Regions from separate parts of the Peribacillus sp. NPDC097225 genome, predicted to be linked through region 1. Evidence: riboswitches for the same ligand, from Rfam matches in the RefSeq annotation. Region 1 holds a riboswitch; each other region holds the start of a gene.
The links. Region 1 has a riboswitch for cobalamin ahead of ACIQXH_RS10885 (ribonucleoside-diphosphate reductase subunit alpha). Riboswitches for the same ligand answer to the same signal wherever they lie in the genome.
Positions count from the first base shown of each region.

Region 2: it holds a riboswitch for cobalamin, as region 1 does, so the genes downstream of both, ACIQXH_RS18680 (hypothetical protein) here and ACIQXH_RS10885 (ribonucleoside-diphosphate reductase subunit alpha) in region 1, are expected to answer to the same signal.
Region 3: it holds a riboswitch for cobalamin, as region 1 does, so the genes downstream of both, ACIQXH_RS14515 (helical backbone metal receptor) here and ACIQXH_RS10885 (ribonucleoside-diphosphate reductase subunit alpha) in region 1, are expected to answer to the same signal.
Region 4: it holds a riboswitch for cobalamin, as region 1 does, so the genes downstream of both, metE (5-methyltetrahydropteroyltriglutamate--homocysteine S-methyltransferase) here and ACIQXH_RS10885 (ribonucleoside-diphosphate reductase subunit alpha) in region 1, are expected to answer to the same signal.

Region 1 covers NZ_JBIWDJ010000003.1:159,698-167,118, forward strand. Annotated here, with positions in the region: gene ACIQXH_RS10870 (cold-shock protein) at 1-38, shown strand, start outside; gene ACIQXH_RS10875 (flavodoxin domain-containing protein) at 104-523, opposite strand; gene ACIQXH_RS10880 (ribonucleotide-diphosphate reductase subunit beta) at 513-1,565, opposite strand; gene ACIQXH_RS10885 (ribonucleoside-diphosphate reductase subunit alpha) at 1,608-3,902, opposite strand; cobalamin riboswitch at 4,040-4,221, opposite strand; gene ACIQXH_RS10890 (manganese-dependent inorganic pyrophosphatase) at 4,509-5,438, shown strand; gene ACIQXH_RS10895 (hypothetical protein) at 5,487-5,633, opposite strand; gene ACIQXH_RS10900 (SulP family inorganic anion transporter) at 5,715-7,163, opposite strand.
Region 2 covers NZ_JBIWDJ010000010.1:7,526-14,946, reverse strand. Annotated here, with positions in the region: gene ACIQXH_RS18690 (VWA domain-containing protein) at 1-1,152, shown strand, start outside; gene ACIQXH_RS18685 (ABC transporter substrate-binding protein) at 1,291-2,241, opposite strand; gene ACIQXH_RS18680 (hypothetical protein) at 2,245-2,790, opposite strand; cobalamin riboswitch at 2,953-3,172, opposite strand; gene ACIQXH_RS18675 (AAA family ATPase) at 3,361-4,317, shown strand; gene ACIQXH_RS18670 (DUF58 domain-containing protein) at 4,317-5,504, shown strand; gene ACIQXH_RS18665 (transglutaminaseTgpA domain-containing protein) at 5,494-7,421, shown strand, end outside.
Region 3 covers NZ_JBIWDJ010000004.1:364,940-372,360, reverse strand. Annotated here, with positions in the region: gene ACIQXH_RS14530 (ABC transporter substrate-binding protein) at 1-1,000, shown strand, start outside; gene ACIQXH_RS14525 (FecCD family ABC transporter permease) at 1,015-2,013, shown strand; gene ACIQXH_RS14520 (ABC transporter ATP-binding protein) at 2,010-2,858, shown strand; cobalamin riboswitch at 2,980-3,157, shown strand; gene ACIQXH_RS14515 (helical backbone metal receptor) at 3,324-4,289, shown strand; gene ACIQXH_RS14510 (FecCD family ABC transporter permease) at 4,252-5,307, shown strand; gene ACIQXH_RS14505 (heme ABC transporter ATP-binding protein) at 5,314-6,786, shown strand; gene cbiB (adenosylcobinamide-phosphate synthase CbiB) at 6,783-7,421, shown strand, end outside.
Region 4 covers NZ_JBIWDJ010000007.1:978-8,398, forward strand. Annotated here, with positions in the region: gene ACIQXH_RS16870 (nucleotidyltransferase-like protein) at 1-179, opposite strand, end outside; gene ACIQXH_RS16875 (YgzB family protein) at 369-722, shown strand; gene perR (peroxide-responsive transcriptional repressor PerR) at 790-1,233, opposite strand; gene ACIQXH_RS16885 (D-2-hydroxyacid dehydrogenase) at 1,378-2,322, opposite strand; gene ACIQXH_RS16890 (aminopeptidase) at 2,468-3,577, opposite strand; gene bcp (thioredoxin-dependent thiol peroxidase) at 3,589-4,059, opposite strand; gene ACIQXH_RS16900 (potassium channel family protein) at 4,122-4,544, opposite strand; cobalamin riboswitch at 4,827-5,024, shown strand; gene metE (5-methyltetrahydropteroyltriglutamate--homocysteine S-methyltransferase) at 5,165-7,421, shown strand, end outside.

The DNA.
Region 1 (7,421 bases):
GCGCTCGTGGACCACAAGCTGCTAACGTTCAAAAATAATTGAATGTTAATAAAGACCCCAATTTGGGGTCTTTTTATTTTGTATTTACAAGCTTGGGAGTTTGTTAGTTTGTAAATAGAGAGGCGAACTTTTTTATCCTGGGTAGGTCAGCTTCTTGATACATTTGTTCGATTTTCAATGTAGCGACCAATTGGCTCTTGGCAAATAGCATGTCCCGAAATTGGTCGACGGCTCCGCAAAAATGATTGTAATTGGTTTCACCCGTTCCGAAGACTCCTGTTTTCAGGTGGGAAATCGGCATTTGCTCTAGCTCCGAATAGAAGGCGGACATTCTGGCAGGAAGCTCGCCATTTCCCCAAGTATAAGTACCGACAATCAACGAATCATACTCATGCACTGTACGTATATCAAATTCAAGAACCCGAAATAGCTCTGCTTCGGGCAAAAGGGATGCAAGGACTTCAGCAAGCGCCTTTGTATTGCCGCCTGCCGAATGATAGACGATGGCGGCTTTAAAGCTCATCGAACCCGTTGCTTGCATTTACTTGGCTATAGGTCCTTGATTTTTGCTCGAAGAAGTCGGTCTTCGTCAGCCCGATGGATTCATCGTCGAACGTTTTGATCCAGGGCATCGGGTTCTCGCTATACTCTTGATACAAGTTTTCAAGTCCAAGCATGCGTAATCGTTTGTTGGCGATATATTCAATATACTCGTTGAACTCGTCCAAATCGAGATCTGCTTTTGTTTGGATATCCTCAAGCATATATTCGGACCATTCTTTTTCAAGCTCGACGGCCTTTTCAATCGTCGTATAGATGAACTTCGTATTGTCTTCATTATTCAGTTCCGGATATTCATACATTAAAATTTGTACAAGCATGCCAATGAAATCGAAGTGGACCATTTCATCGCGATGAATATAGGAAATCATCGTTGCCGAACCGGTCATCAGATTTTGCCGGCCCAGATTGTAGTAGAAGGCGAAAGCCAGGTAAAAATAGATCCCTTCAAGGTTCGTGGAATGGATGAGCGCCTCGAATAAGTGCTGAGGGCTAGGGTCGTCCACAAATGTTTGGTAGGCATCCACGATCGGATGGTTCCGCTTGATTACTTCCGGGTGTTCTTTGATCCGGTCAAAAAGCTGTTTTTGCTTGCCGACAGGAATCAAGGAAGCAAGGATGTAAGAATACGATTCATTATGAATGGATTCCTGCTGGGCCATGTTGGCGAGGATCGCCTTTGCTGCCGGATCCTTGATGTATCGAAGGATCTCCACTAATGTTGGTGTTTGCAGGCTGTCCATCCCGGCAATCATCGTGAGGATGTCGAGGAAAGCATCCTGGATATCCTCATCCAATTCACCCCACTGCTTTTTATCCTGGATCATGTTCACGCTCGATGGCTTCCAAAAATTGTTGATGAGCTGTGTATAGGTATCATAGAATTTTTCATACTGAATGTCGTTCCAAAGGAGAAAGCCTGATGCTTCTCCTTTGAAAACGCCGGTTGCCTTGGTAGGATGGGTTGGTTCGAGCATCCTGATTTTCTTGATATGGTTTGTCATCTGTAAAATCTCCTTCAATAAAGTAAATTCCATTCCCACTCGTTAACTGGAGCAGCTCTCACAGGCATTGTCGTATTCGGATGAAGTGGAACGAAGATAATAAGTCGATTTCAATCCGCTTTCCCATGCTGTTAGGTGTATGTCCAATAACACTTTAGCCTTGATCGTGTTTTGTACATACAGGTTGAAGCTGATGGCTTGGTCGATATGACGTTGACGTGCTGCATTTTGCTTGATGCTTTCCTTTTGGTCCAAATGGAAGCGCGTTTTTTTATAGTATTCATACGTAGTGGGCGTCAATCCAGGCGCTGTCACTTTAAATTTGAAGTTTTTCTTTTCTTCATAAAACTCGATTTCATATAACGGGTCGATGCCATCCGTGGAATGACCGATTTTGGCAGTCGATGAATTGGGGGCGATTGCCATTAAATAGCCGTTTCGTGTACCATACTGCTGCACTTCTTCTTTTAATTCCAACCATTTTGGATCTCTATAGTCACGAAGGTCGAAATACTCCCCCGTTTGCCAATCGGACCCTTCGAAGTATGGGTAGGTTCCTTTTTCCTTGGCCAATTCATTGGATGTTTTAATGGTTAAATAAGCGATTTTCTCATATAAGGTATCGGCGTACTGAACGGCTTCATCGGACTCCCAGTAGATATTTTGCGTCGCGAGTAAATGATGCCACCCGAAAGTTCCTAAGCCGATTGAGCGGTAGCGCTTATTCGAAATGGAAGCTTGCTTGACCGGTAAGGTATTCACGTCAATGACGTTATCGAGCATGCGGATCTGAATCGGGATCAGTCTCTCCAATACATCGCTGTTCATCGCGCGTGGCAGGTTGATGGAAGAAAGGTTGCAGACAACGAAATCCCCGCTTTTGCGAACTACGACGACATCGCCATCTTCCGTTTCATATTCGTCGGTGATCGTTGAAGGGCTTAAGTTCTGGGCGATTTCCGTACAAAGGTTAGAACAATAGATCATCCCTTTATGCTTGTTCGGGTTCTTTCTGTTCACTTCGTCCCGGTAGAACATATAGGGTACGCCTTCTTCTAATTGTGAAATCATGATGCCTTTCATAATGTCCATCGCTTTGATTTTCTCGAAACTATAGCCTGGAAGTATGCCATTCTCCGCCGCCTCTACAGCAAGGGCGTAATGGTCCCTGAAACTGCCATCCCCTTTTTTCTCGTCATAAAAATCCTCGAGGGAGAACCCAAGGGTTTGCTTCACGGTATGCGGGTCGAAGAGATACCAATCTTTCCGGTCACGCACGGCTTCCATGAATAAATCGGGGATGCAGACACCAGTGAAGATATCATGCGCCTTTAGGCGGTCATCGCCGTTTTGCGTCTTCAAGTCAAGGAAGCTCATGATGTCCTTATGCCACGCATCCAGATAGATGGCGATTGCGCCTTTACGTTGTCCCAATTGATCGACGCTGACGGCCGTTTGGTTAAAGAGGCGAATCCAGGGAGTCGTGCCTGAACTGTTACCGGAAAAACCGCGGATATCAGAACCGAGCGAACGGATTTTTCCGACATATAGACCAACGCCGCCACCGAACTTGGAAACTTTTGCGGCATCATAGTTTGATTGATAAATTCCGTCGATGGAATCCTCGATTGCATCGATGAAGCATGAACTCAATTGCCCGTGGGTTTTGCCGGCATTTGAAAGGGTAGGGGTCGCAACCGTCATATATAGGTTCGACATTGCCCAGTAGGCCTCTTTGACAAGCTGCAGGCGGTGTTCCGTTTTTTCCAGTCTCATGATTTCCATGGCAATGATCATGAAGCGCTCCTGGGGAAGTTCATAGACCTTGTCTTTTTTTGGACGGGCCAAGTAGCGATCATTCAAAAGATAGATTCCGATATATGAAAATAGTTTATCTTTTTCCGGATCGATGACCGAACCCAATTCTTCGATTTCCGTTTTTGTGTAGGAGTCGAGAAGCTCTGCTTTATAAACAGGGTAACGTTGCCCTTCATGCTGCTGAGAGAGTTCTTGAATCAATTCATAGAAAGGTCCATAGTTCCGGCCTTCATAGCCCCGGTTCTTTTGGGCATCACGATACATGGTATTCAATAGTTCCCTTGCGGCGACGAATGTCCAGTCTGGGGCATCGATATCGACACTTTCAAGTGCAAGCTGGATCAACTTTTTCGATGTTTGTTCTTCTGAAGCATCACCTTTGCGATCGAGCCATTTAGTAAAACGCTTTTTGAACTTTTCCATATCAAGACTGCCTTCGAAATCCTTGGATAACATGTCCAGCTGGATTGAATTTGTTTCTGTGTCATTTTTTATGGTAGGGTTATATGTTTGAGTCATAAATGTTCCTCCTCTTAAATGTACGCGAATAAAAAAAAACCGCCCAATAAATTGAGCGGATCAAACGATAGGATAAAAGAGCCATGAAAAAATAGCCGTTACACTATCGTTTCATCATCTCAATCCCCGAAGAATAAGAAACTTGAAAAAACCAGGCAGGTCTCCTGACTCATGATCATCCTACTTTGAGTCCTTCCCGTATAGAGAGCTATACAGTGGTTTTCTCATTTCGTCACATTTACAGTTGCGGGGACAGTTCCGGGTTCACACCGGATTCCCTTTTCAGCCATCTCTGGCACCTTGGTTAATAATTCTATATATAGTTATTTATGTTGTTGGAAAAGTCAATATCTAGTATGTATGCTTATATTATCGTAAGCCATCCATGCTGATAATTCAACATATATATTTGTGAAAACTGATTCATATCTATTGACAAGGTCGGATAAAGGAAGAGGATGATGAAAGAATATAGGGAGGAATACAAAATTCCATCGCGGAATGTCAGGGTTTTTGTGTTAAAATAAATTGCATAGCAAAACTAGGGATTCTGGTTATGAAAAGAAAAATCCCTGCCAAATCATTTAGGAAAAAGGAGAAAAAATCGTGGAAAAAATATTAGTTTTTGGACATAAGAATCCGGATACCGACACTATCTGTTCAGCAATCGCTTATGCTGACCTAAAAAAGCAGCTGGGCATCCAAGCTGAACCTGTTCGTCTTGGTGAAGTGAATGGTGAAACACAATATGCGTTGGACCAATTTAAATTCGAAGCACCCCGCCTTGTTGAAAAAGTGGCTGGGGAAGCGGATGGCGTGATTTTAGTCGATCACAACGAACGTCAGCAGAGTGCCGAAGACATTGACCAGGTACGCGTATTGGAAGTCATCGACCATCATCGTATCGCTAATTTCGAAACAAGTGATCCTTTATATTACCGCGCAGAACCAGTTGGCTGCACGGCTACTATTTTAAATAAGATTTATAAAGAAAACGGAATTGAAGTGCCTAAAGCCATTGCAGGACTTATGCTTTCAGCCATCATTTCCGACTCTTTATTATTCAAATCGCCTACTTGCACGGAGCAAGACGTCGCAGCTGCTATGGAATTAGCGGAAATTGCTGGCGTGAATGCTGAAACATATGGCTTGGAGATGCTAAAAGCGGGTGCTGACCTGAGTGACAAAACCATCGATCAGCTCATCACACTTGATGCAAAAGAATTTTCAATGGGAACGGCAAAAGTTGAGATTGCTCAAGTGAATGCTGTTGACCCGAATGAAGTGCTTGCAAAGCAATCAGAAATTGAAGCAGCGATTCATGCAGTTATTGCCGCGAAAGAATTGGATTTATTCTTATTCGTCGTAACGGATATCTTAACGAATGATTCCGTTGCCTTGGCTCTAGGAGCATCAGCGGATGCAGTGGAGAAAGCGTATAACGTAACATTGAATAAGAACATTGCTGTATTGGAAGGCGTCGTGTCACGTAAAAAACAAATTGTACCAGTTTTAACCGACATCTTCGCTAAGTAATAAAAAAAGGACTCGAAGCCACTTTGAAAGTGGCTTCGAGTCCTTTTTTCAATTCAACGCTTCTTTCTCTTTTTCATACGCAATCACGATAAGCTCTTTGTTTGATTCCTCACGTATTTTTCCTTCAAAGAGTTTTAACTCATTGAGAAGGTCAGGTGATAAATCTGCTGCAGTATAATCCTGTTCGGATGACATGATTTTCCCTCCAATCCAGAGTATCATTCACTCTAGTTTGGCGGTTCAGCAAGAATTTATGCAGGGGAGCCATGCATCCTTTTACTTTTCATATGAGGCGAGGCTCTTTAGCAGCTGAGAACTTTCCTGATCAAGGCCAAGCACTTGAACCGTTTTCCCCTGTACTCTGTATTTTAAGATGACTTTCTCGACGGCTCCTACAGCCGAGGCATCCCATATTTTCGAATTGGAAAAATCAATGATGATGGAATCTGCTTTTTCCTTCGTATCAAACTTCGAAATGAAGTCCTGGACCGATGCAAAAAACACCTGGCCTTTTATTCGATAAGTGATTTGCCGATCCTGGTTGTCCGCTGTTTTCTCGACAGACACTTTTGAAATTTTAGCCGAGAAGAAAATCATACTCAAGAGTACCCCGGCGAATACGCCTTTGGATAAATCATGCGTATAAAGAACAACGATAACCGTTACGATCATGACTATCGCCTCGGTTTTAGGCGTGATACGGAGCCTCTTCAAGGAGGACCAATCAAACGTCCCGATGGAAACCATGATCATGACCGCAACAAGGGCGGCCATCGGAATTTTAATGAGGACATCATTCAATAACACGATCAAGATTAACAAAAAGGCCCCGGCGACGAAAGTGGACAGTCGACCTCGTCCCCCGGACTTGATGTTGATACCGGATTGTCCAATCATTGCACATCCGGCCATACCGCCGAAGAAACCGGCCACGATGTTCGCTATTCCCTGACCTTTGGCCTCCCGGTTTTTATTGCTATCCGTATCGGTCATTTCGTCAACGATTTGAGCCGTTAGTAAGGATTCAAGCAATCCGACAAACGCTAGGGCAATGGAATAAGGAAAAATGATGGCCAATGTCTCGAATGACAAAGGGATATCCGGAATCAAGAACATGGGAAGAGCCTCGCTCAATTGCCCCATGTCGCCTACGGTCCGTACAGTAGCCCCTGTTGCAACGGCCACGATGGTCATGAAGATGATTGCGACCAGCGGGGAAGGAACGACCTTGGTTATCCGTGGGAATAGGTAGATGATGGCAAGTGAACCAGCTGTCATGACATACATGACCCACGTTTCCCCTTTGAAATGAGTGAGCTGAGCCATGAAAATCATAATGGCCAAAGAATTCACAAAGCCAGTCATAACCGGCTTCGGTATAAACTTCATGAGCTTCCCAATCTTAAAGACGCCCAGTAGAATTTGAAGGATCCCAGTTAATATAGTTGCGGCAAGTAAATAGTTCAAGCCATGATCCTTTACAAGGTCAACCATCACGAGTGCCATCGCCCCGGTCGCCGCTGAAATCATGCCTGGTCTTCCACCAACAAAGGAGATGACGATGGCGATGCAGAAGGAAGCATACAATCCCACCATCGGGTCGACCCCGGCAATGATGGAGAAAGCTATTGCCTCAGGAATTAAGGCCAGGGCAACGACGATTCCGGAAAGTACGTCTCCGCGAACGTTGCAAAACCACTCCTGTTTTAATGTAGATATATTCAAAACGACACTTCCTTTTTCTCTATATAAGTATGGATTGGCTATTGTAACGTACTAGATTATAGCATGACTTCATTATTCTATCTATGGATTCATAATTGAATGGAAATTTCCTTATTTATATCAATTAGGCCAAATAGAAAGATCCAAGTGGGCCACCTTCAACAAAAAAAGACCCGTAATGGTCTTTTTTTGTTGAACTTACGAGTCATAAGTAAATTCCGGTTCCTTACACTGTGGGATGAATGAAATAATACTATG
Region 2 (7,421 bases), on a different contig from region 1:
AATAAATACAATAAAGCCATTATACATAGAGCATTAGACAATCAGGACTTTCAGGAAAAGGATAGCTTCGAAGTTTATCAGAGCTTATTAAAACTAATGGGCGAAGGCGCAAACTACAAAGAAAAGTATCAGTTTTTCGAAGCATTCGACCCTTCCATTGAAACGGCGGTAACAGAGATGCCAGGTGGAATCACCATCGACGGCAGTGGTGAATTGGGAATCGACGTGAATATTGCAATTTTGCTTGACGCAAGTGGGAGCATGAACCAAAAAGTAGGCGGGAAAACAAAAATGGAGCTGGCGAAAAAAGCGATTAATGAATTTGTAGCTTCCCTTCCGGAAGAGGCAAATGTCATGCTCCGTGTCTATGGGCATAAAGGAAGCAACGATGATAAAGATAAGAAGATATCCTGTGATAGTACGGAAGTGGTTTATGATTTGGCCCCATATAATAAAGGGGACTTCAGGAAAGCTTTAGATAAATTTAAACCGACAGGATGGACACCGATTGCCAAGACCATTTCGGAAACAAAGAAAGATTTTGAAAAAGCGGGTTCAGAAGGTCAAAATATCATTTATGTCGTCAGCGATGGAATCGAAACCTGCGACGGTGATCCAGTGAAAGCAGCTAAAGACTTGCATGATTCCAATATTGAACCAGTGATTAACATCATAGGGTTCGATATGGATAGTGAGGGGCAAAAACAATTACGTGAAGTTGCTGAAGCTGGCGGAGGGAAATTCGAAATGGTCAATAATGCCGATGATTTCAATAAGATGTGGGATGAAGAGCGTAGAGATCTGTGGAACCAATGGTGGAATTGGGGCAATGAAAATTGGAGTACCGTTCGGGATGAACAAAATAAGAAGACATCGTCTTTACTTGATGAAAAAAACAGTTTTTCTAGGCTTTCCTCTGATGAAAGCAATCGCATGTATGAGGCTACGAGTTATTTAAAGGATAAGAAACAAATAAATTATGAGACTTGGGAGGAAGCTCGCAGTTTAGTCAAACAACGCCGTGAAATAATAAAAGAGTATTATGACGAAAAATATGAAGAATTGAACACGACAGTGAAAAATGAAGGGGAGGGTTTAAAAGAATCAATTAAAAAGAAAGAAGAAGAAATGAAAGAGAAATATAAAGATTAATAATCAAAGGGGCTGTCTAATAGCCCTCTTTCAAGAGGATTCATGCACAAAATAAAAGGCAGAAATGTTGTTAAATCAACGTTTCCGCCTTTTATTATATATACGATTTCGGCGTAATTACCCCTTTTGAGTGTGTCTTTATTTGAATAATTGCGGATATATGGTCTTTGCAGTTAGTTCTACGGCTTCTCCGATACGCGGTCCGGGACGTGACATGACGTCTTCGCTAAGCTGATATACTTGGTCTTCCTTCACGGCGCTGACATCTTTCCAACCTTTACGGGATTTGATTTCATCCACAGCATTGTCCACATAGCCTACGGTTGTGATGATGGCATCCGGGTTGCGCTTGACGACTTCTTCATCTGCTATTTTCGCCCAGCCCTTTTGGTCGGCAAAGATATTTTCGATACCGGCAGACGCCAAGATCTCTTGCTGGAAGGTTTCAGCTCCCGCTGTATAGATTTCCGGAGAAGGGCTGATTTCGAAATATGTTTTTTCTTTAGAATCGACACTCGCCACTTTTTCTTCAACATCTTTGATTTGTTTTTTTATGTTTTTGACTAGGTCATCCCCTTGGTCCGTTACGCCCATGACTTTGGCAATTTGATCAATATCGCTATATACATCATCAAAGGTCACGGCTGATTTAATAATGAAAATGGGAATTCCCGCATCTTCAAGCGGCTTTAATGCTGCTTCATCGCCAATTGTGTAGGCAATGATGGCATCCGGTTTCAAAGAGATGATTTTTTCGGAATTGATCGTCATCGAATCAGAGACACGCTCGACATCTTTAGCTTCCTCAGGATAGTTATCGAAATCTGTCGCTCCAATCACCTTATTCCCTACACCAAGGGCATATAAAATCTCCGTATTACTGGGTTGAAGTGAAACGACCGTTTCCGGAACCTTATCAAATGTGATTTCTTTTCCACTATCATCGGTGACGGTATAGGATTTGACTTCTTCAGTTGTTGCAGGATCTTTTTTCTCTATCGATTTCTGATCATCATTCGAGGCACATCCTGTAAGGAAAAGGGCGACCATCAGAAGGGCAATCCAACTGGATCTTACTGTTCTTATCATGTTTTATTCCTCCGTTTTCTTTTTCATTGTTTTGGTTGGATAGGATTTGCTGATAAAGGGAATCTCTTCGACACCCAGTTGTTTATTGACATAGACAGCCATCACGAATAGAACATTGGCAAGCAAATGAGCATAATCAAAAAGAATCGCGGGCACATCTTTTTCCGTACTGACTTTATGCAAGGCACGGACGGATTTCTTGGCTTCACTACGGCAAGTATGCAAAATACAGGCTGCCGTCGATCCTTGGGGTAGCACAAATGTTTCGATGCGTTCTTTCACTTCAGCGACATAATAGTCATAGATTTCACTTAGGCGGTTTAGACCGTCTTCGGTTATGGCCAATTTCCCCCGGGCAGAACCATTTAAATGATAAGCCATCGGCAACAGTTCCAATAAATCCCTGTAGACTTCAGGAATCTCTTTCGTGAACGACGCTGCCAGTCCCATTTGAGTCGTCAATGAATCGGTGCGAATTTCATAATCAACGGTTGAAACTGATTCGCGCATGAATGGGTAGCATAAAAAGCGGGCATCCTTCTTTTCCATAATTTTTCCTCCTTTTTAATAATGTGAATGACCTTCGTATTGCTTTTCGGCGCAAAAGAAAAAGCCGACCAAAGGTATTGGTCGGCAAACAATCATCTATGTATCTCGAACGGAAAAAAAGATGGAAGATTGCCGTACAATCCTCCTAACTTCCGAAGAGCAAAATACGATAAAAAAAAGGCAGGTCTCCTGGCTCGTGCATCATTTTACTCTAAGAACCTTCCCATTTGGATTGAATGAATGGTATCGTGCGTGCGGATTCATTCACAAACAGTGGCATATTTCTTATTTCATTAGCACTTACAGTTGCGGAAACAGCTTCGGTTTTACACCGAATTCCCTATTAAGCTGACAAGTCAGCACCTATTTTCTGCAAGGTTTATATTCACTTAGTACCAGTCTATCATAATTAATTACTTAAATAGTGAAAAGATTTCAAGAAATCTCTTTTATAGGGGTATTATTCTAGTAAACTCACTTTGTAAGGATAAATTGGAGGTTAATGTAAAATGGATGTCGAATAAATAAGGGTTAAGCATGAGTGATTTACATAATCATGGGAGGTAGAGAATGGTTTATAAACAAGTGAATCAGAAACTGGATATGATTTTGGAAAACATTGAAAAGGTCATTATTGGAAAAAGAGATATAGCAGAACTAAGTCTTGTGGCGCTCCTTTCTGGTGGACATGTCTTATTGGAAGATGTCCCGGGCGTTGGGAAGACCGTCTTGGTCAGGGCGCTAGCGAAGTCCATCGGGGCGGATTTCAAACGGATTCAATTCACGCCTGACTTGCTACCGTCCGATGTAACGGGGGTATCGATTTTCAATCCGAAGGAACAAGAGTTCATCTTTAGACCGGGGCCAATCATGGGCCATATTATTTTGGCCGATGAAATCAATCGGACATCGCCGAAAACGCAATCCGCCCTACTTGAAGGAATGGAAGAGGCAAGCGTGACGGTGGATGGTGTGACAAGGAAACTGGAACAACCGTTTTTCGTCATGGCCACTCAAAATCCAATTGATTACGAAGGCACATACCCACTTCCAGAAGCACAGCTAGATCGTTTTTTATTGAAAATGAAGATGGGGTATCCGGAAGTGGCAGAAGAGATAGAAGTGTTGCATCGGGCCCAATATACGGCTCCGATTGAAGAATTGGAATCCGTGATTTCGTTAGAGGAACTGATAGATTTGCAGATAGAGGCAAAGGCCGTGATCGTGGATGATACGATAAAGACGTATATCGTCGAGTTAGCCAATCAATCACGTAAGCATGAAAGTGTATATCTTGGGGTGAGCCCACGTGGATCGATTGCCCTAATGAAGGCAGCCCAAGCCTATGCGCTCCTAAAGGGAAGGGATTACGTTCTACCTGATGATGTGCAGCATTTGGTTCCGTTCGTTTTTACCCATCGGCTAATCCTTAATCCGGAAGCGAATTACTCGGGGGTGAATGCTGACATGGTGATACATGAGATAGTGGCTACGACGCAGGTACCCGTGAAGAGGGCCGTGACCTAATGCGGAATGTGCTTACCATACTGAAGAAAAACAGGAATGTCTGTGGGATCATAGTGCTTATGCTCATTTCCTTTTGTTTTGCGATGTTTCAAGGCGGGTTTATCAGTTGGTTCATTTTCTATACCTTTTTGCCGTTCGGTGCGTACTCTATGATTCTGCTGTTTTATCCACTTCAGGCTTTTGAAGTGGAGAGAAGAATTAGTAAACACGAATGCCAGGCCGGAGAGTCGGTAGATATGACATTGGTATTCTCCCGGAAAAACAGACTGCCTCTTTTATATATGGTGGTAGAAGAGGATTTGCCGATGGAACTGGAAAAGAAAACATTGGTTTTTCCAGGATTTAAACAATCCTTCCAATTGACATATACCCTGGAGAATCTGCCAAGAGGAGAACATGTCATCCAATCGGTTCGTTTCAAAATAGGGGACTTCTTTGGACTCTATGAAAAAGAAGCGACAGTGCATGCCCCTTTGAAACTCACCGTTTTCCCGGCTTATCAGGAGTTGAATTATAAACAGTTGGAGCATGTCTTCGATCAAGGACAAGTTGGTACGACGAAAAAAATACAGCGGGAACATTCGGTCGTGTCCGGAATCAGGGAGTATCAGCCGGGTGATCAATTATCCTGGATAAATTGGAAGGCAACGGCCCGAACAAGTGAAATCATGACGAAGGAATTTGAAGTGCAGAAAAACTGCGATGTATTTATTATGCTTGATGAGTACGCCTCTCCCTTCTTCGAAGAAGCTATCGTACTTGCGGCCTCTTTGGTGCATGCCTTGATAAAGAAGGGTATGGATGTTGGGTTAACCAGTACGGGATCAATGGAGGTCGTACCGGCTAAAGGAGGCAGTAAACAGAGGAGAAGACTCTTTTACCGTCTTGCAAAATCAAGGGCCACACATACAAGCGTCTGGAATGGAAAGAAGAACAAGGGAGTTGTACCATCCAACGCTTCTGTAATATTCATTGTGTCCGAATTAACGATGGAAAAGATAGAAGGTTGGAATGCATTTACCGGAAATAAAGCGATGACGGTATTTTGCGTGAAAAGTCAGGGAGACTTCACGGGTGAGGAAATACGTGCGAAGTCGGTGGCGTTGGCTCGTGGAATAAAGTTGGTCTTCTTTGAACAGGGTCACCTTCAAAATGAACGAACCGAGGTGAAGGCAAATGAACGCTGATTCTACCAAATCGGAAAGGTGGATGCATGTTCTCTTATATATATTTGGTCTTCTATTGATTACCGAATGGTTACGACCCGTAGAGAAGCTTACGGATACAGGAAATATCTTGATTTTCATTATCTTTGTGTTATTTTCCTTGCTCCTACACTATTTCGGTATCCACTGGTTTGTACGTTTCATCCTCGTAAGTGCCTTTATATTAATTGCGGTCCATTTCTTGTATTCGTCAGATCCTTTCCTGACCTTCAAATGGCTTACTGGTGATTTGCTGGATATAACGGCTAACGCTTCGAATATGTATGAGGGGAAGTGGGAGCTGCTTTCCAACCCCTTTAGAACGCTGTTGTTTTTCGTGCTTCTTTGGCTTGTGACATACTTGATTCATTACTGGGTGACGGTGAGACGAAACATATTTTTACTTTATATATTAACGATCATTTTCCTATCGATTCTCGATACATTCACACCTTATGATGGGGATATGGCCATGATCAGGATCATCATCATCGGGTTTTCGATGCTTGGTGTGTTGGCCATGCTACGCTTGTCCATACAAGAGAGATTGGTGTTTTCAGGAGGTCCATTCAGTAAATGGGCCATCATGCTAGCGGGGATGCTGTTAGTAAGCGTCTTCGTTGGTTTCACTGCTCCGAAGTTCGCGTCACAATGGCCGGACCCTGTACCGTTCATTGTTTCTTATTCCGATAAGGTGACAGGAAGTGATGAAAGCTCCGTTGATAAACGGGTGGGGTACGACGAAGATGATTCATCACTTGGTGGGTCGATAGAGCCGGACAATACGGTCATTTTTTATAATACGGCCAATACCGGACACTATTGGAAAGTCGAGAACAAAGATATCTATACCGGAAAAGGATGGGTTTCCGTTGAGGGAATGGAAGACTATATCAGTTTCTCTAATGGTCAGGATTTGAAGGATATAAAAGAATTTGAGATTCCTGAAGTGTTGAAAACGGAAGACATGAATACAAGGGTAACCATGATGGAAAGTTACTCTCACCTTCTTCATCCCCAATCAGGGTACCTGAAGAAGGTAGAGGCTGAGAACGGAGATTGGTTTAAATATTATACAAATATGGACAAGTACATTTCAGTAGACGATGGCAGTAAGCCCCTTACCACGAAAGAATATGAACTGGTTTATGAAATGCCTAGTTATGATCTGGCTGACTTACGGAAAGTTACGGAACAGGATGAAACGATGGATGTCCTCATGGAAAGCAATACACAGCTTCCGGAGGGATTGCCCACCCGTATCTATGAAATGGCCAACGAACTTACGGTGAATGAGGATAATTGGTACGATAAGGCAAAGGCGATAGAAAATCACTTCGACGGTCCTGAATTCAGCTATTCTAAAGAAGACATTCCGTATCCAGGCGATAATCAGGATTATGTGGATCAATTCTTGTTCGAGACCCAAATTGGGTATTGCGATAATTATTCAACGGCGATGGTCATTTTATTACGTGCCGCCAACATTCCGGCAAGATGGGTAAAGGGATATACGGAAGGGGAGAAATCAATTTATAAAGGTGAATCCGCCTATAAAGTGACCAATAATAATGCCCATTCATGGGTGGAGGTTTATTTTTCAGGATTGGGATGGGTACCATTTGAGCCTACGAAGGGATTCAATGGGCAAATGGATTTTTACAATTCGGATTTGAATTCGGAAAATACGGAGGAAACCGAGCAGGAAGACAAAAAACTAGTGGAGCAAGATGAGACGCAGACTAGAGAGCGCCCGGATACACCCGAAAATGAACCTGGATCAACTAAGAAAAGTGTCCTTTTAAGCCAAAATACTTTATTAATGTGGAGTGCCGGTATTATTTTATGCATAGCTTTACTTCTTGCCGTAGGGTATTTGTATAGAAGGAAATGGCTCCC
Region 3 (7,421 bases), on a different contig from region 1:
TCAAGATCAACTTGGCCGTGATGTAACGGTACCAGGTAAAGTGGAACGTATTGCGGTCGGTGGCATTCTTCCGTACTTCTCGACTTGGTATGTAGCAACAAATTCGACGAAGGAAGTTGTCGGCTTGCATCCTAATGCGTATAATGCCGCGGAAAACTCGATTCTTTCTGAAATATCACCCGATATTTTAAAGGCAGATACATCATTCATTAAAAATGGCGAAGTGAACGTGGAAGAATTGATGAAAGTCAATCCGCAACTTTACTTTGAAAAAGCACAGGACCAAAAGTCCATAAACAAATTAGAAGATGCAGGTGTTTCGGTTGTGGCACTCAACCCTATGGATGCAGCAGCTGCGGAGCCATTGGCTACCTTCAACAGTTGGTTGGAACTGACTGGGGAAATTACGGGCACTACCGAAAGAACGGACAAGTTCTTGGAAAAGGGCCAAGCCGTTCAAGCCGAATTGGATAAGAAATTAGATGGCATTAAGGATAAAGACAAGCCTAGAGCATTAATCCTCTATCAGCACAGTGATAAAAGCATCATGGTCGGTGGGAAGAGCTTCTTTAGTAACCAATGGTTAAATGCTACAGGGGCCTATGATATAGCAGCAGAAGAAGTTACAGGAACAAAAGAAGTCAATATGGAACAAATCTACAAATGGAACCCGGATATCATCTACATTACGAACTTTTCGACAACTCAGCCTGAAGACCTAACGAACAATACAGTGAACGGACAAGATTGGAGTCAGGTCAGTGCTGTACAAGAAGGAAATGTATATAAAATTCCGCTGGGCATCTATAGATGGTTCCCACCAAGCGGTGATGCACCTCTTATGTTAAAATGGATGGCTCAGAAAAATCATCCCGAGCTATTTGATTATGATATGAAGGATGAAATCACGGATTACTACTCAGAGTTCTATGATTATGATGTAACGGAAGAACAAGTAGAGAACATTCTTCACCCATCTTCCGAAGCCGCAAAACAGTAAAGTAGGGAATAAAAATGAAAAAATGGAAAACGGTCCTCTTCTGGATATTGCCCATTGCGATGGTTCTCCTATCATTGAGCATCGGACGCTTTGGAATGGACTTAGGGACTCAAATTAAAATATTGCTTTCAACTGTGTTTCCAATCGAGCCAACATGGACACAGATGGAAGAAACAGTGGTCCTTCAAATACGTCTGCCACGAATTTTACTGGCCTTGTTAATCGGTGCGGGCCTATCGATTGCAGGCGCCTCTTTCCAAGGGATGTTCGGCAACCCCTTGGTCAGTCCCGATATCCTAGGAGTGTCTGCAGGTGCTGGGTTCGGTGCTTCCCTTGGGATTTTATTATTGGGACATGGTTTTGCATCTCAAGTCTTGGCACTTGGCTGTGGTTTAGCCGCCATCGTTTTCACGTTCATAATCAGCGGCAAAAAAGATTCACCGGTCTTCATGCTTGTTTTGGCTGGGGTTGTCACCTCCGCCCTTTTCCAAGCGTTGATCTCGTTAATTAAGTTTGTCGCCGACCCTGAGGAAAAGCTGCCAGCCATCACATACTGGTTAATGGGAAGCCTTGGAACGGCCACATACAAGGATTTATATGTGGGTGGACCAATCATCCTTGTCGGCATCTTGATTTTATATTCACTACGCTGGAGAATCAATTTACTGACCTTACCTGAGGATGAAGCAAAATCGCTAGGTATCCCGGTCACTAGATTGAAGTGGACGGTCATTCTTGGTGCGACGTTAATTACGGCTTCATCTGTAGCGATAGCCGGTATCATCGGCTGGGTAGGACTGATTATCCCTCATGTGGCAAGAATGCTCGTCGGGAACAACAATCAACTTGTCCTGCCGGTATCCCTATCGATTGGTGGCGCCTATTTACTCCTGATCGATAACCTGGCACGTTCTGTAACCGCTACGGAAATTCCGCTATCGATATTGACAGCCATTATCGGCGCACCATTCTTTGCGATTCTACTTAGAAAGACAGGAGGTGGGTGGTCATGAAAATCGAGGTGCAGGGAGGGAATTTTTTCTATGCTAAAAAAAGAGAGAAAGCTCCTTTTCTTTACCAGACCGACATTGACTTTTCGTTGAATGACGGAGAGATCATGGCGATCCTTGGCCCGAACGGTGCCGGTAAAACCACGATGCTGAAGTGTATCACCGGCCTTCTTGATTGGAAAAAGGGTCAAACGCTCATCGACGGAAAGCCGCTTACTGCGCTATCACGCAAAACGATCTGGAAACGAATCGGTTATGTTCCTCAGGCACATAAAATGGTTTTCGGATTTACTTTGGAAGAGCTTGTCATTATGGGAAGGGCGCCTTATATCAGTACGCTGTCCCAGCCTTCTGCAAAGGACCGGGAGGCTGCCATCGCTGCTCTTGAAATGGTTGGCATTGCGCACCTTGCCAAAAAGTCCTGTAATTCCGTCAGTGGTGGGGAATTGCAGCTGGCCTTGATTGCCCGGACGCTTGTATCGAATCCGGATGTATTGATTCTTGATGAGCCGGAATCGCATCTTGATATTCAAAAGCAAATCGTGATTTTACAGACACTTAAGCGGTTATCGAAAGAGAAGAACATTTCTTGTATCATAAACACGCATTATCCGAACCACGCATTCTACTTGGCTGACCATGTTTTAATGACTGCCAAGGAAAAGCGTGTGGTGTATGGCGAAGTCCGCGAAGTGATGACGGAAGCCCGGATGAAAGAGTACTTCGGAATCGAAATGAAGAAAATCATTTATGAGGAAGAGGATGACTTTTTGATTGAAACGATGGTGCCGAAAGATCTAGGTCTTTTACGTGATCAAAGTACATGCCGTTTTAATAGTGACATCTAAAGCTATAGAAGGCAGCCATGTGATGGTTGCCTTTTTGCGTTCCAAATCTTAATTTAAAGTAATCTGAAATATCATATAATACGATTTCCTAAATGGTGTATAATGAAAGGCAGTGAAATTATATACATATGAACAATTTGGTGTCTGTAAGGACTTGAAAGGGAAGTTGGTGAAATGCCAACGCGGTCGCGCCACTGTAAATGGGAGTTAACGGATGTATACCACTGTATGAATAATATGGGAAGGTGCCGTTAGCAATGACCATGAGCCAGGAGACCTGCCAAAATTGTACACCGGTAACCACGCGGATGGGGAGGTGTGTGGCAGAGCTATGTCCCTTTTTTGTTCCGTTGCCATACATGCATCCTCCGTTTTGATGGGGGATGCTTTTTTGTATGTCTTTTGATATTCGCAACACATGTGTGAAGGTCCAGAAATGAACTCAAAAATGATGGAGGTTTTAAGATGAGGAAGATATATAGTTTCATGCTTGTGATGGGATTGATGGTCGGTATACTGGTTGGCTGTAGCGATGCCTCCCAGGATGGAACAGGAGAAAACCAGTCGACAAAACAAGCTGTTAACCAGGGCTTCCCGCTTTCGTTACAAGATGCAGTGGGTAACAAAGTCACCATCGAGCAGAAACCAGAAAAAATTGTTTCATTAATCCCAAGTAATACAGAAGCGGTCTTTGCGCTAGGTTCGGGTGAGAAAGTGATTGGAGTGTCTGAAAATGACAATTACCCGGAAGAAACGAAAGATATTCAGAAGATAGGTGGAATGGAAATAGATACAGAGATGATTTTAGCCTTGCAGCCTGATATCGTTCTTGCTCATGAGAGTGCCCATAATTCCAAAGAAGGAATCCAACAGCTTAAGGATGCGGGTATTCCAGTTATAATCGTGAATGATGCTAAAAGCTTTAAAGAAGTGTATACGTCTATCGAGATGATTGGAACGGCAATAGGGGAACTGGATAAGGCAAAGGAAATCGTCAAGACGATGCAGACCAAGCTGGAAAAGATCAAAGAAAAGGCTAAGGCAATCAAGAGTGAGGATAGAAAAAGTGTTTTTGTAGAGGTTTCACCGTCACCTGAAATCTATACAACGGGAAAAAATACTTTCATGGATGAAATGCTGGACATCATTTCAGCGGATAATGTCGCAGGTGAATTGGATGGCTGGGTAAAACTCGATGAAGAGTCGATGATAGCGGCCAACCCGGATGTCATCATTACAACCTATGGTTACTACACAGGAGATCCAGTCAAAGAGGTAACGGGAAGAAATGGATGGGCCGACATTCAGGCAGTTAAGAATGGTGAGGTTTTCGATGTCCATTCAGATATTGTCACTCGTTCCGGTCCTAGGCTTATAGAGGGAGTAGAGGAACTTGCCAAATCAGTCTATCCGAACGTATTTAAAAACTAAACGGGCATTGGCCTATGTATTTGCCCTATCATTTTTGGTTATTTCGATATTGATCGGTATTTCCTTAGGATCGGTTTCCGTTCCGATACCAGTGCTTTTGCAAATCATTGGCAAGGAAGTCCTTCATTTGCCCCTGGCCATGGAACCGGATGGGACACTGACGAATATCGTGATGAATATCCGCCTGCCGAGGGTCGTGCTTGCAGGTTTGGTTGGGGCATCCCTTGCAATAGCAGGGGCAGCATTTCAGGGATTGCTCAGGAATCCCCTAGCTGACCCCTATACCCTGGGAATATCCTCAGGGGCTTCGCTTGGTGCAGTATTAACGTTGTTTTTGAATTTGTCACTGCCGTTTTTTGGCCTATATACACTGCCTACATTAAGCATTCTTTTTTCATTGTTGACGATTTTTTGCGTATTGACCTTTGCAAGAAAAATGGATCGTTCCATGAAGGTAGAAACGATTATTTTAACCGGTATCATTTTCAGCTCGTTTTTAAGTGCTTTCATCTCATTGATGATTGCATTGACGGGTGAGGAGTTAAGGCAAATCATCAGCTGGCTGATGGGAAGTGTCTCGATGCGTGGTTGGAGTCATGTCACGATCATTTTGCCATTTTTCCTCCTTGGTTCTCTCGTTTTGATGATGAATACCCACGAATTGAATGCCATGACATTTGGGGAAGACCGTGCGAGGCACCTAGGCGTGAATGTTCAGCGGAGGAAGATGCTGATTCTGATCGCCGGCTCGATACTGACAGGGGCTGCCGTTGCCGTATCAGGGACGATTGGCTTTGTAGGGCTGGTCATCCCCCATTTGGTCCGCAGGATTTGGGGGCCAGACCATACGCATCTGTTGCCATTATCAATGATTGTGGGAAGCGGATTTTTAATATTGGCTGATCTGGTGGCACGAACGATCATCGCACCGACAGAATTGCCGATAGGTGTTATTACTTCGCTTATCGGTGCGCCGGCATTCGCATTTATTTTATTAAAGAGACGGAGAGAAGGGTAGAAGTGTATGCTTGAAGTTAAAGGGTTAACAGGAGGATATGATAATAAAACGGTTTTGGACTCCGTCTCGTTTGATGTAAAAAAAGGAGAATTATTCGGTATTCTTGGTCCGAATGGAAGTGGGAAAACGACGCTATTGGGGATGCTTAGCGGTATCCTGCCGTATCAGGCGGGAACCATCGATATTAAGGGGAAAGACCTACAGGGATATTCGTCCAAACAACTGGCACAGGTCATCGCCGTTTTGCCGCAGCATTCCTCATTGGCTTTTTCCTATACAGTAAAAGATACCGTGGCCCTTGGGCGATATGCGCATCAAACAGGGTGGTTTCATAGTTGGACGTCTGAAGACGAAGAAATCGTTCAACGCGTGATGATGCAAACGGGAGTGGCAGTCTTTCAGGAAATGCATTTTGAACGTTTGTCAGGTGGGGAAAGACAACGTGTTTTGTTGGCACAAGCTCTTGCACAAGAACCGGAAATCCTTTTTCTCGACGAACCGACGAACCACCTGGATCTGTCTTATCAAAAAGAACTTCTTGATTTGATGAGGAAAATGGCTAAGGAACAACAATTGACGGTCATTTCAATTTTTCACGACTTGAACTTGGCTGGCTTATATTGCGATCGCCTGATGTTGCTTGAAAAAGGGCGAGTCCAAGTGATTGACGTGCCGAATGAAGTGCTTCAGCAGGAGCGGATTCAGGAGGTATATAGGACAAAGATCGAAAAACATCCTCATCCTGCCTTACCTAAGCCGCAAATGTTCATTGTACCCGAGAAGCATACAGGAGAGCTGGACCCTTTGGAGATCAATGAAAGTTATCTGAACCAGGCTCCGGAGTTCCTTCATTTAAGTTCACCCATTCCGCTTAGAACCATGTCATCCGGCGTAACTGGTTCGGGAACGGGGTGGCATCAGCACTTTGTTAATCGACATGTCCACTACGATTACAATTGTGATGACCATATTGCTGAAATGGCTGACTATTTGAAGACATACGGATTTGAACCGCAGGAAACCGTCGGAATGATGACGGCCGTGTTTTTGGATACAGTGTCATATCGACTTCTAAGAGATGAGGGTTTTTCGATATTCATCATGGTAACAGCGGGGGTAGGGAATGCCATCGATGCCTCTTTGGCAGACAGGCATTCATGGACTTCATCGCCGGGTACGATCAATACCTGGGTTTTCGTGAATGGCCATTTGGCGGAAGAAGCGTTCATTCACTGTATCGTGACAGCTACCGAGGCGAAGGTTAAAGCGCTTCATGACCTACATGTCTTAGATCAGGTGACAAACACATGGGCGACTGGAACATCGACGGATAGCATCTTGATTGCAGCAACACAAAGAGGAACCACCCTCCGTTATGCGGGTACCATCACGCCCCTCGGGAAGTTAATTAGCCGTGGCGTTTATGACTGTACGGTGGAAGCGATTGAAAATAGTAGGAAACGGATTGAAAGCTTATGATTTTTCACCATCTTTATGCAATCACATTGGCATTTATCCTAGATTTGGTCATTGGCGACCCTCCTGATTGGCCACACCCGGTTAAATGGATAGGATTGCTTATCAATAAACTTGATGAAGCTCTCAACGAAGGGACAAGAAAGAAGCGGAATGGACTGTTCATGCTACTGCTCATCTTGCTGCTCGTGTTGGCGGCCACAGGCATCACCGTCTATTTAGCGTATAGAATCCATCCTGCTGCCGGTATCATCTGGGAAGCGCTACTCATTTCCACCACGATCGCTCAAAAGAGTTTAAGACGGGCGGGAATGGATGTTTATCGACCATTGAATACACGGGATATGGCCAAGGCGAGGAGGAAGCTTTCTTATATTGTGGGCCGTGATACGGCAGATCTAGATGAACCGGAAATTGTTCGGGGTACCGTTGAAACGGTAGCGGAAAACACGAGTGACGGTATTACGGCTCCCCTGTTTTGGGCTGCCATCGGAGGCGCGCCACTTGCCATGATGTATAGGGCAATCAATACATGCGACTCCATAGTCGGATACCAAAATGATAAATATGCTGACTTCGGATGGGCTTCTGCCAAGCTTGACGATCTAGTGAACTGGATTCCGAGCCGTTTAACCGGT
Region 4 (7,421 bases), on a different contig from region 1:
TGATAGGTATAGTGCTTTAAAAATACAGGTTCCTCTGCATCATCCACGATGACAAATAGGACATAATCAAACGTATCAGTGATGGGGCTTTTGTGCTCCCTTTTTTCTATTAACAAAATCCCTAATGTGGACTTCAAACTTGCTCGCTCTTGATAAATCGGGCGAAGGATATCTTCCATAATAAATTCCTCCAAAACCATTTTTCTTTTTACATTCGACAATTCTCTTCAAAAATCCTGTTTTCTGAACCTAGATGTTCTTTCCTATTTTTCCGATGGCCAACCATAAGTAATTTGTATCCTTTATTTCTTTTTTGTTCCAACCTTAGTTTATGTTATAGTTAAAGTTATATTTTAGGAGGGTCTAACATGGCTAAATATTCTAGCAAAATCAATAAAATCCGTACATTTGCTTTAAGTTTGATCTTCGTTGGCTTTATCGTGATGTATATCGGTCTATTCTTTAAGTCGCACCCTATCGTCATGACGCTCTTCATGGGTCTTGGACTTCTATTCATTATCGCAAGCACGGGCGTTTACTTTTGGATTGGGATGCTGTCCACAAAGTCGGTACAGGTTATCTGCCCGAACTGTGGGAAGCCTACGAAAATATTAGGTAGGGTCGATATATGTATGCATTGCAATGAAACGCTGACCCTTGATAAAAAGCTGGAAGGCGAAGAGTTCGACGAAAAATATAATCGCAAAAGCCTGAACGACTGAATGGAATGGATTTTAGTTACAGTGCTTTTGCAACAAAAAAAGTTCCAACCAAGTGGCGGAACTTTTTTTAATGCGCTTCTTTCTTTGCACAATCCGTGCATTCCCCATAGATTTCCATCCTATGGTGACTTACGTTGAATCCGGTGACCTGTGCTGCAAAGTGCTCGACCTCATCCAATGCAGGATAATCGAAGTCGACGATTTTACCACAGCTTTCGCAGATAACATGATAATGATTCGTTGTTACGAAATCAAATCTAGCTGACGAATCGCCATAGGTAAGCTCTTTGACCAATCCCACTTCACGAAACACACGCAGGTTGTTATAAACCGTAGCCACACTCATATTCGGAAACTTGCCTTCTAACGCTTTATAAATATCATCAGCAGTAGGATGCGACATGGAGTCTATCAAATACTCAAGAATTGCATGGCGTTGAGGAGTTATTCTTACACCGGTATCTTTAAGGGAATCCAACGCTTCTTTCAACTGAACTTCAGACACCGTCATCCACCTCTTTTTCTAATTAAGTATGAATTATTACATTGTAATGTTTATAAATAGTGTACTCCCCATAAGCAAGCTTTGTCAATATATCTACACCCTTAGTTTATTCCTCATTCATTTAATTATTTCCTGTTTTTCTAGTTGGTCCTAGTATCCCTTTTTAGGGTCGATGATATTAATGAAATCCTTTCCGTCTTTTAGGTAGACTTTCATGTTTTCCTCAAAGATTGCAAAGGTCCTTGGTAAATATTCGCCGCTTTTGCTTGATAGGTGCGGGGTTACCGTGACCTGCTCCATTTTCCAGAATGGGTGGCCCTTCACTAGCGGTTCAGGTTCGAATACATCCAGTATCACATGAGCGAGTTCATGCTCCTGCATGGCCTCTATGAGCACGTCTTCCTTGAACAGATCTCCCCGTCCTATATTCACGAAGACGGCTGTACGTTTCATTGCTTTAAAATGTTCTTTCTTTAACAAATCCTTCGTTTCATCCGTACTAGGCAAGACGCTTACGATATAATCCGCTTTGGGCAATGCTTTCTCAAGCTCCGTAAGGGCGTATAGATGATCGATGTGTTCGACGGCTTTCCCACTACGATTCACTCCGAGGGTCGTCATTCTAAAAGCCTTGGCAAGACGTGCCACTTCCCCTCCAATTGCCCCCGTTCCTAGGATCAGCATCGTTTTTCCATTCAACTCGCCTACTTCTATCTTCCGGTCCCAGATTTCTCCCGCTTCATTCTCAATTAGTTGTTTTAATTTCTTTTCATACTGTAAAAGCATGCCGATTGTATATTCAGCCATCGGGATTTTATGGATGCCCCTAGCGTTGGTCACCATGATTCCGCGTTTCTCAATGGCGGCAAAAGGCATTAACTCCAATCCGGCACTCATGACCATGATCCATTTCACGTTCACTGCCTCTTCAATGATTTCATCGGTTAAATCTTCTCCATATGTAATAAGAACTTCGGCTTCTTGGAGCTTTTCATCCGCCCAAGTTTCTTGATACATAAATGTCAAATCGGGAAATGCTTGTGCCATCTTCTTTTGAATGTCTTCATTCGGAATGATTGTTGAAAATACTAACATGATTATCTCTCCTTTTCTTTACATAAAAAAACACGGGCACTGAATGTCCCGCGCAACTTTCTATGAGGAGGTATTCCCTTACTAAATCATATTCAGGGGTCCTCTATTTGAGTTGGACAAACGCCTCTCCCTATTAAAAAGGGCTTTATTTTAATTGATTTGGATTCAATTCGCATAATTCCCGTGGCACGAATAAACCGTCCTTACGAACCAGTATATCATCAAAGTAGATCGCTCCGCCGCCATATTCGGGTCGCTGGATCAAGACCATGTCCCAATGAGACGATGATTGATTTCCATTATCGGCCTCTTGGTAAGCTTGACCAGTGGCAAGATGGAGGCTGCCGCTAATCTTCTCATCGAATAGGATATCACCCATCGGTTCCATGATATACGGATTGATTCCCAGGGCGAATTCCCCGATGTACCGGGACCCTTCATCCATATCGAGCAAACGATTCATTTGGTCCGACTGATTGGAAGAAGCTTTCATGATTTTTCCCTTTTTAAATGTAAGGGTTATCCCATCAAATACCTCTCCTTGATAGGCGGAAGCAGTATTGAAGGAAATCGTGCCATTGACACTGTCTTTTACCGGTGCCGTGAACACTTCACCATCTGGAAGATTGTTTTTACCAGCGCAAATGACAGCGGGGATATTTTTAATGGAAAAAGCCAAGTCAGTCCCCGGCGATATGATCCGGACTTGATCCGTTTGATCCATCCAATCCTTTAGAGGCTTCATGGACTTTTCCATTTTGTGATAATTCAGTGTGCACACGTTTAACAAGAAATCTTCATACTGTTCAAGGCTCATGCCGGATTTTTTTGCAGAACCAATGGTCGGATAATTCAGTAACACCCAGCGCCGGTTATTGACGAAGAACATGGTGGACGTTTTCATGGCATCCTCCTGAAGGCGATATCTCTCATGAGGGACACTCACTCCTCGCCCTTCGTTTCCATCGCCCGATATGATGATGACTGCATCCACATCTTCGTATTTCTTATAATTCCATTTCGATAAGGTATCGAGCTGTTCCTTAACATTCCCTTTTAGCAGATGACTGGTAATTTCGTCATCTTCAAGTTCCGCATAAGGATAGGCCCCCATTCTATAGGCTTCGTCAATCAGTTCCTTCAATAGGGCCTTTGCTGCAACAGGCCCACGGATCAAGACCCGCTCTTTCGCCTGCAGCCTCAGTGAATGATGAATCAGCTGCTTGGCAAGCTTGATAAGTCGCTCATCCTTCATTAGCCTGTACCTTATTTTTCTAGGTCACGAAGAGTTTCCAACGCTTCTTCGACGTGGCCCTTTACTTTGACTTTACGCCATTCTTTAACGATCGTTCCTTCCTTATCAATCAGGAAAGTCGAACGCTCAATGCCCATGTATTCCTTACCGAAGTTCTTTTTCAATTTCCATACGCCATATAATTCAGCGGCTTCTTGCTTTTCATCAGCAAGCAACAGGAAAGGCAACCCATGTTTTTCAATGAATTTTTTATGACGTGTTACCGGGTCCGGGCTAATGCCTATGATGACAGCATCAAGCTCTTCGAATTGTTCATTAGCATCACGGAAATCACAAGCCTCCGTCGTGCAACCGGGTGTCATGTCTTTTGGGTAAAAATATAATACAACGTGTTTACCCTTGAACCCTGATAGGGTAACTTGTTCTCCGTTGTTTGCTGGTAATTGAAAGTCTGGTGCTTTTTCTCCAATTTCGACCGTCATTCTAAACCCTCCATTTCTTTCATCATGGTAAGCGTACCCAATAATTGAAAGAAACACAACTTTCATTTCTTGTTCTTTCTTTCCTTCTGTTCAAAATCGATGACAGCCCTGATCACAAATGCCGCAGGTAGCGTATAGCCAATGAATGCTTGGATTGTCGCGATCATCCGGCCAATACCGATTGGGGAGATATCCCCGTATCCGACGGAGAACATCGTCATCGCACTAAAATAAAATGAAGTCTTCAGCTGCTCGGAAAAGGTCCCATCCAAGCGATTGCCCATATCAAGAATCACCGAATGATTCTGAAGCTCGTATAATAAATAAATCAGTGCAAAACCGACTAATAATGTCGCATATAAATTGCCGAGCCACAGCATATCTTCAAGAGAAAACTTCTTTGCCTCCGACTCAGAAAGAAATAAGGTCCGAATGCTCATCACCATGCAAAAGATAATCCCCACAATCAAAATATAAAAGGTCATCCCCCACGCCTCATTTCAAAAACAACCCACTTCCCTTATACATACTCTTTTGCGAGTCAATATATGCTCGTTTTAGGGGTCAGACCCTATTTCCCAGCTGCTGCACCATCTAGGAAACATAGATACAGCATGGGATCTCGTGCCACATGGTGGGGGTCAGACCCCATTTCCCGACTTTTTCCTTGTTGACCCATTTGGTCGGGGTATGCTAAGATGGGTTAAGTTTTTATAATATTTTGTAAATTTCAGCGTCCGTGTTTATGCGGACGGAGTTTTTTATGAATTTCATATGTGGAGATAGGTTCCTAAGCTTTTAGGATTAAAAGGGAAGTCCGGTGTAATTCCGGCACGGTCCCGCCACTGTAATGGGAATGTATAGCGCTTTTGTTTGATGCCACTGGTCCTTTTGGATTGGGAAGGCTCTTAGTGCTAAGTAAGAGTTCCCTGAGTCAGGAGACCTGCCTATTTCGACAACACTGTTTTAACCTACGGGAGATAGGGAAGTGTTAGGGACCTTATAATGATAAGGGGTATTTTCGTGCCCCTTTATTTTAAGCATTTCTAACTTTCTCTTTTGACGGTTAGGGGTGCTTTTTTTGTTGTTATTTCATTAAAAGGAGATGGATGTGTTGAAAAGTAGTAATATAGGGTACCCACGAATCGGTGAAGATCGTGAATGGAAACGTACATTAGAGGCCTATTGGGCTGGAACATTAAATGAAACGGAATTCATGGCGCAATTGGAAGCGATCCGTTTAGGCAATTTGCAAAAACAAAAAGATCAAGGCATCGATATCATCCCGGTCAACGACTTTACGTTATATGATCAAATGCTCGATATGTCCGTCATGTTCGGCCTGGTGCCAGAACGCTATTCGGCTTATAAGGGTGGCACGGTCCCCCTTTCCGTTTATTATTCAATGGCCCGTGGGAACAAGGATGAAGTCGCTTCCGAAATGACGAAATGGTTCAATACAAATTATCACTATATCGTTCCAGAGCTAAAACAGTCCCAGCTTACGTTGACAGAAAACAAGCCGCTCGCCGCTTACCGCGAAGCCAAGGAAAAACTAGGAATCGATACGAAACCGGTTATAGTCGGACCTTACACATTCATTTCTTTGTCAAAGGGCTATGAAAAAAGTGATCTTCCGGCCATCATCCTGAGCCTGTTGCCTTTATACACAAAAATTTTGCGAGAGCTGGAACAAGAAGGCGTGAAGTGGGTGCAGATCGATGAACCTTCCCTTGTTTCTTCCCTTTCCAAAGACGAGATGAAAACTGTTACATACCTGTATGAAAAATTGAACGAAGCTGTCCCCAACCTGAACATCATGCTGCAAACATACTTTGATGCTGTAGAACACTACCAAGAAGTGATCGACTTGCCCGTTCAAGGAATCGGCCTTGATTTGGTCCATGACAAAGGAAAAAATCTCAGCAATCTTCAAACAGTCGGTTTCCCGCAAGATAAAATACTTGGGGCCGGTGTGATTGACGGGAAAAACATTTGGCTTTCTGACTTGACGAAAAAAATCAAGTTGGTCGAGTCCATTACGAAACACGTAGCCGAAGATCGAATTTGGCTTCAACCTTCCTGCTCCCTGCTACATGTTCCAGTGACGGTTCGAAACGAGACAGAACTGGCTAGCGAAGTGAAAGAAGCCCTTGCCTTTGCTGATGAGAAACTAGAAGAAATCACACTTTTGGTCAGAGGAAACAACGAAGGTCCAGAATCAATCGAAGAAAAGGTGACGGCAAACAAAGCTGCATGGCAGACCTTAAATAATTCAAAGGCCAGAAACCATAAAGACGTTCAATCCGCTGTCGAACAGGCGAAGCAGCAATCCCATGGCCGTACCCTGCCATTTAAACAGCGCTATCAAAAACAACAGGCGTATTTCAACCTGCCCTTCCTTCCAACCACGACAATTGGAAGCTTTCCGCAGACCGCGGAAGTTAAACAGGCCCGCGGGAAATTCAAACGCGGTGAATGGACGGCTGATCAATATGAAGCATTCGTGAACGAGGAGATTGGCAGATGGATTGATATCCAGGAAGAAATCGGATTGGACGTCCTTGTGCACGGCGAGTTTGAACGAACCGATATGGTCGAGTTTTTCGGCCATAAATTGGGCGGCTTCGTCTTCCTTGAAAAAGGCTGGGTTCAATCATACGGCTCCCGCTGTGTCAAACCTCCCGTTATCTATGGAGATGTCCATTTCATCGATCCGATGACGGTCAAAGAAAGTGTGTATGCACAAGCCTTGACGAAAAAAACGGTGAAGGGAATGCTGACCGGTCCTGTTACGATTCTGAACTGGTCGTTCGTCCGTGACGATATTTCACGGGAAAATATCTGCTATCAATTGGCATTGGCCTTGAAACAAGAAGTAGAGGCACTGGAATCAGCAGGGATCAAAATGATCCAAGTCGATGAACCAGCCCTGCGTGAAGGCCTTCCATTGAAAAAAAGCGACCGTGATGAGTACTTAAACTGGGCGGTCCATTCATTCCTGATTTCCACTTCGAGCGTCGAAGACACAACACAAATTCACACCCATATGTGCTATTGTGATTTCAATAGCTTCATGGATGTCATCTCTTCCCTGGACGCTGATGTGATTTCCATTGAAACGTCCCGCAGCCACGGCGAGCTCGCTTCCGCATTCGAGGAGAAAACATATGAAAAAGGAATCGGCCTTGGTGTGTATGATATTCATAGCCCTCGCGTTCCTGCAGTGGAAGAAATGGTCGATATGATCGAACGTGGCATCAAGGTACTGGATAAAGACCAATTTTGGATCAACCCTGACTGTGGCCTGAAAACAAGGGGCGTTCCAGAAACCGTCGCTTCACTGAAAAATATGGTCGAAG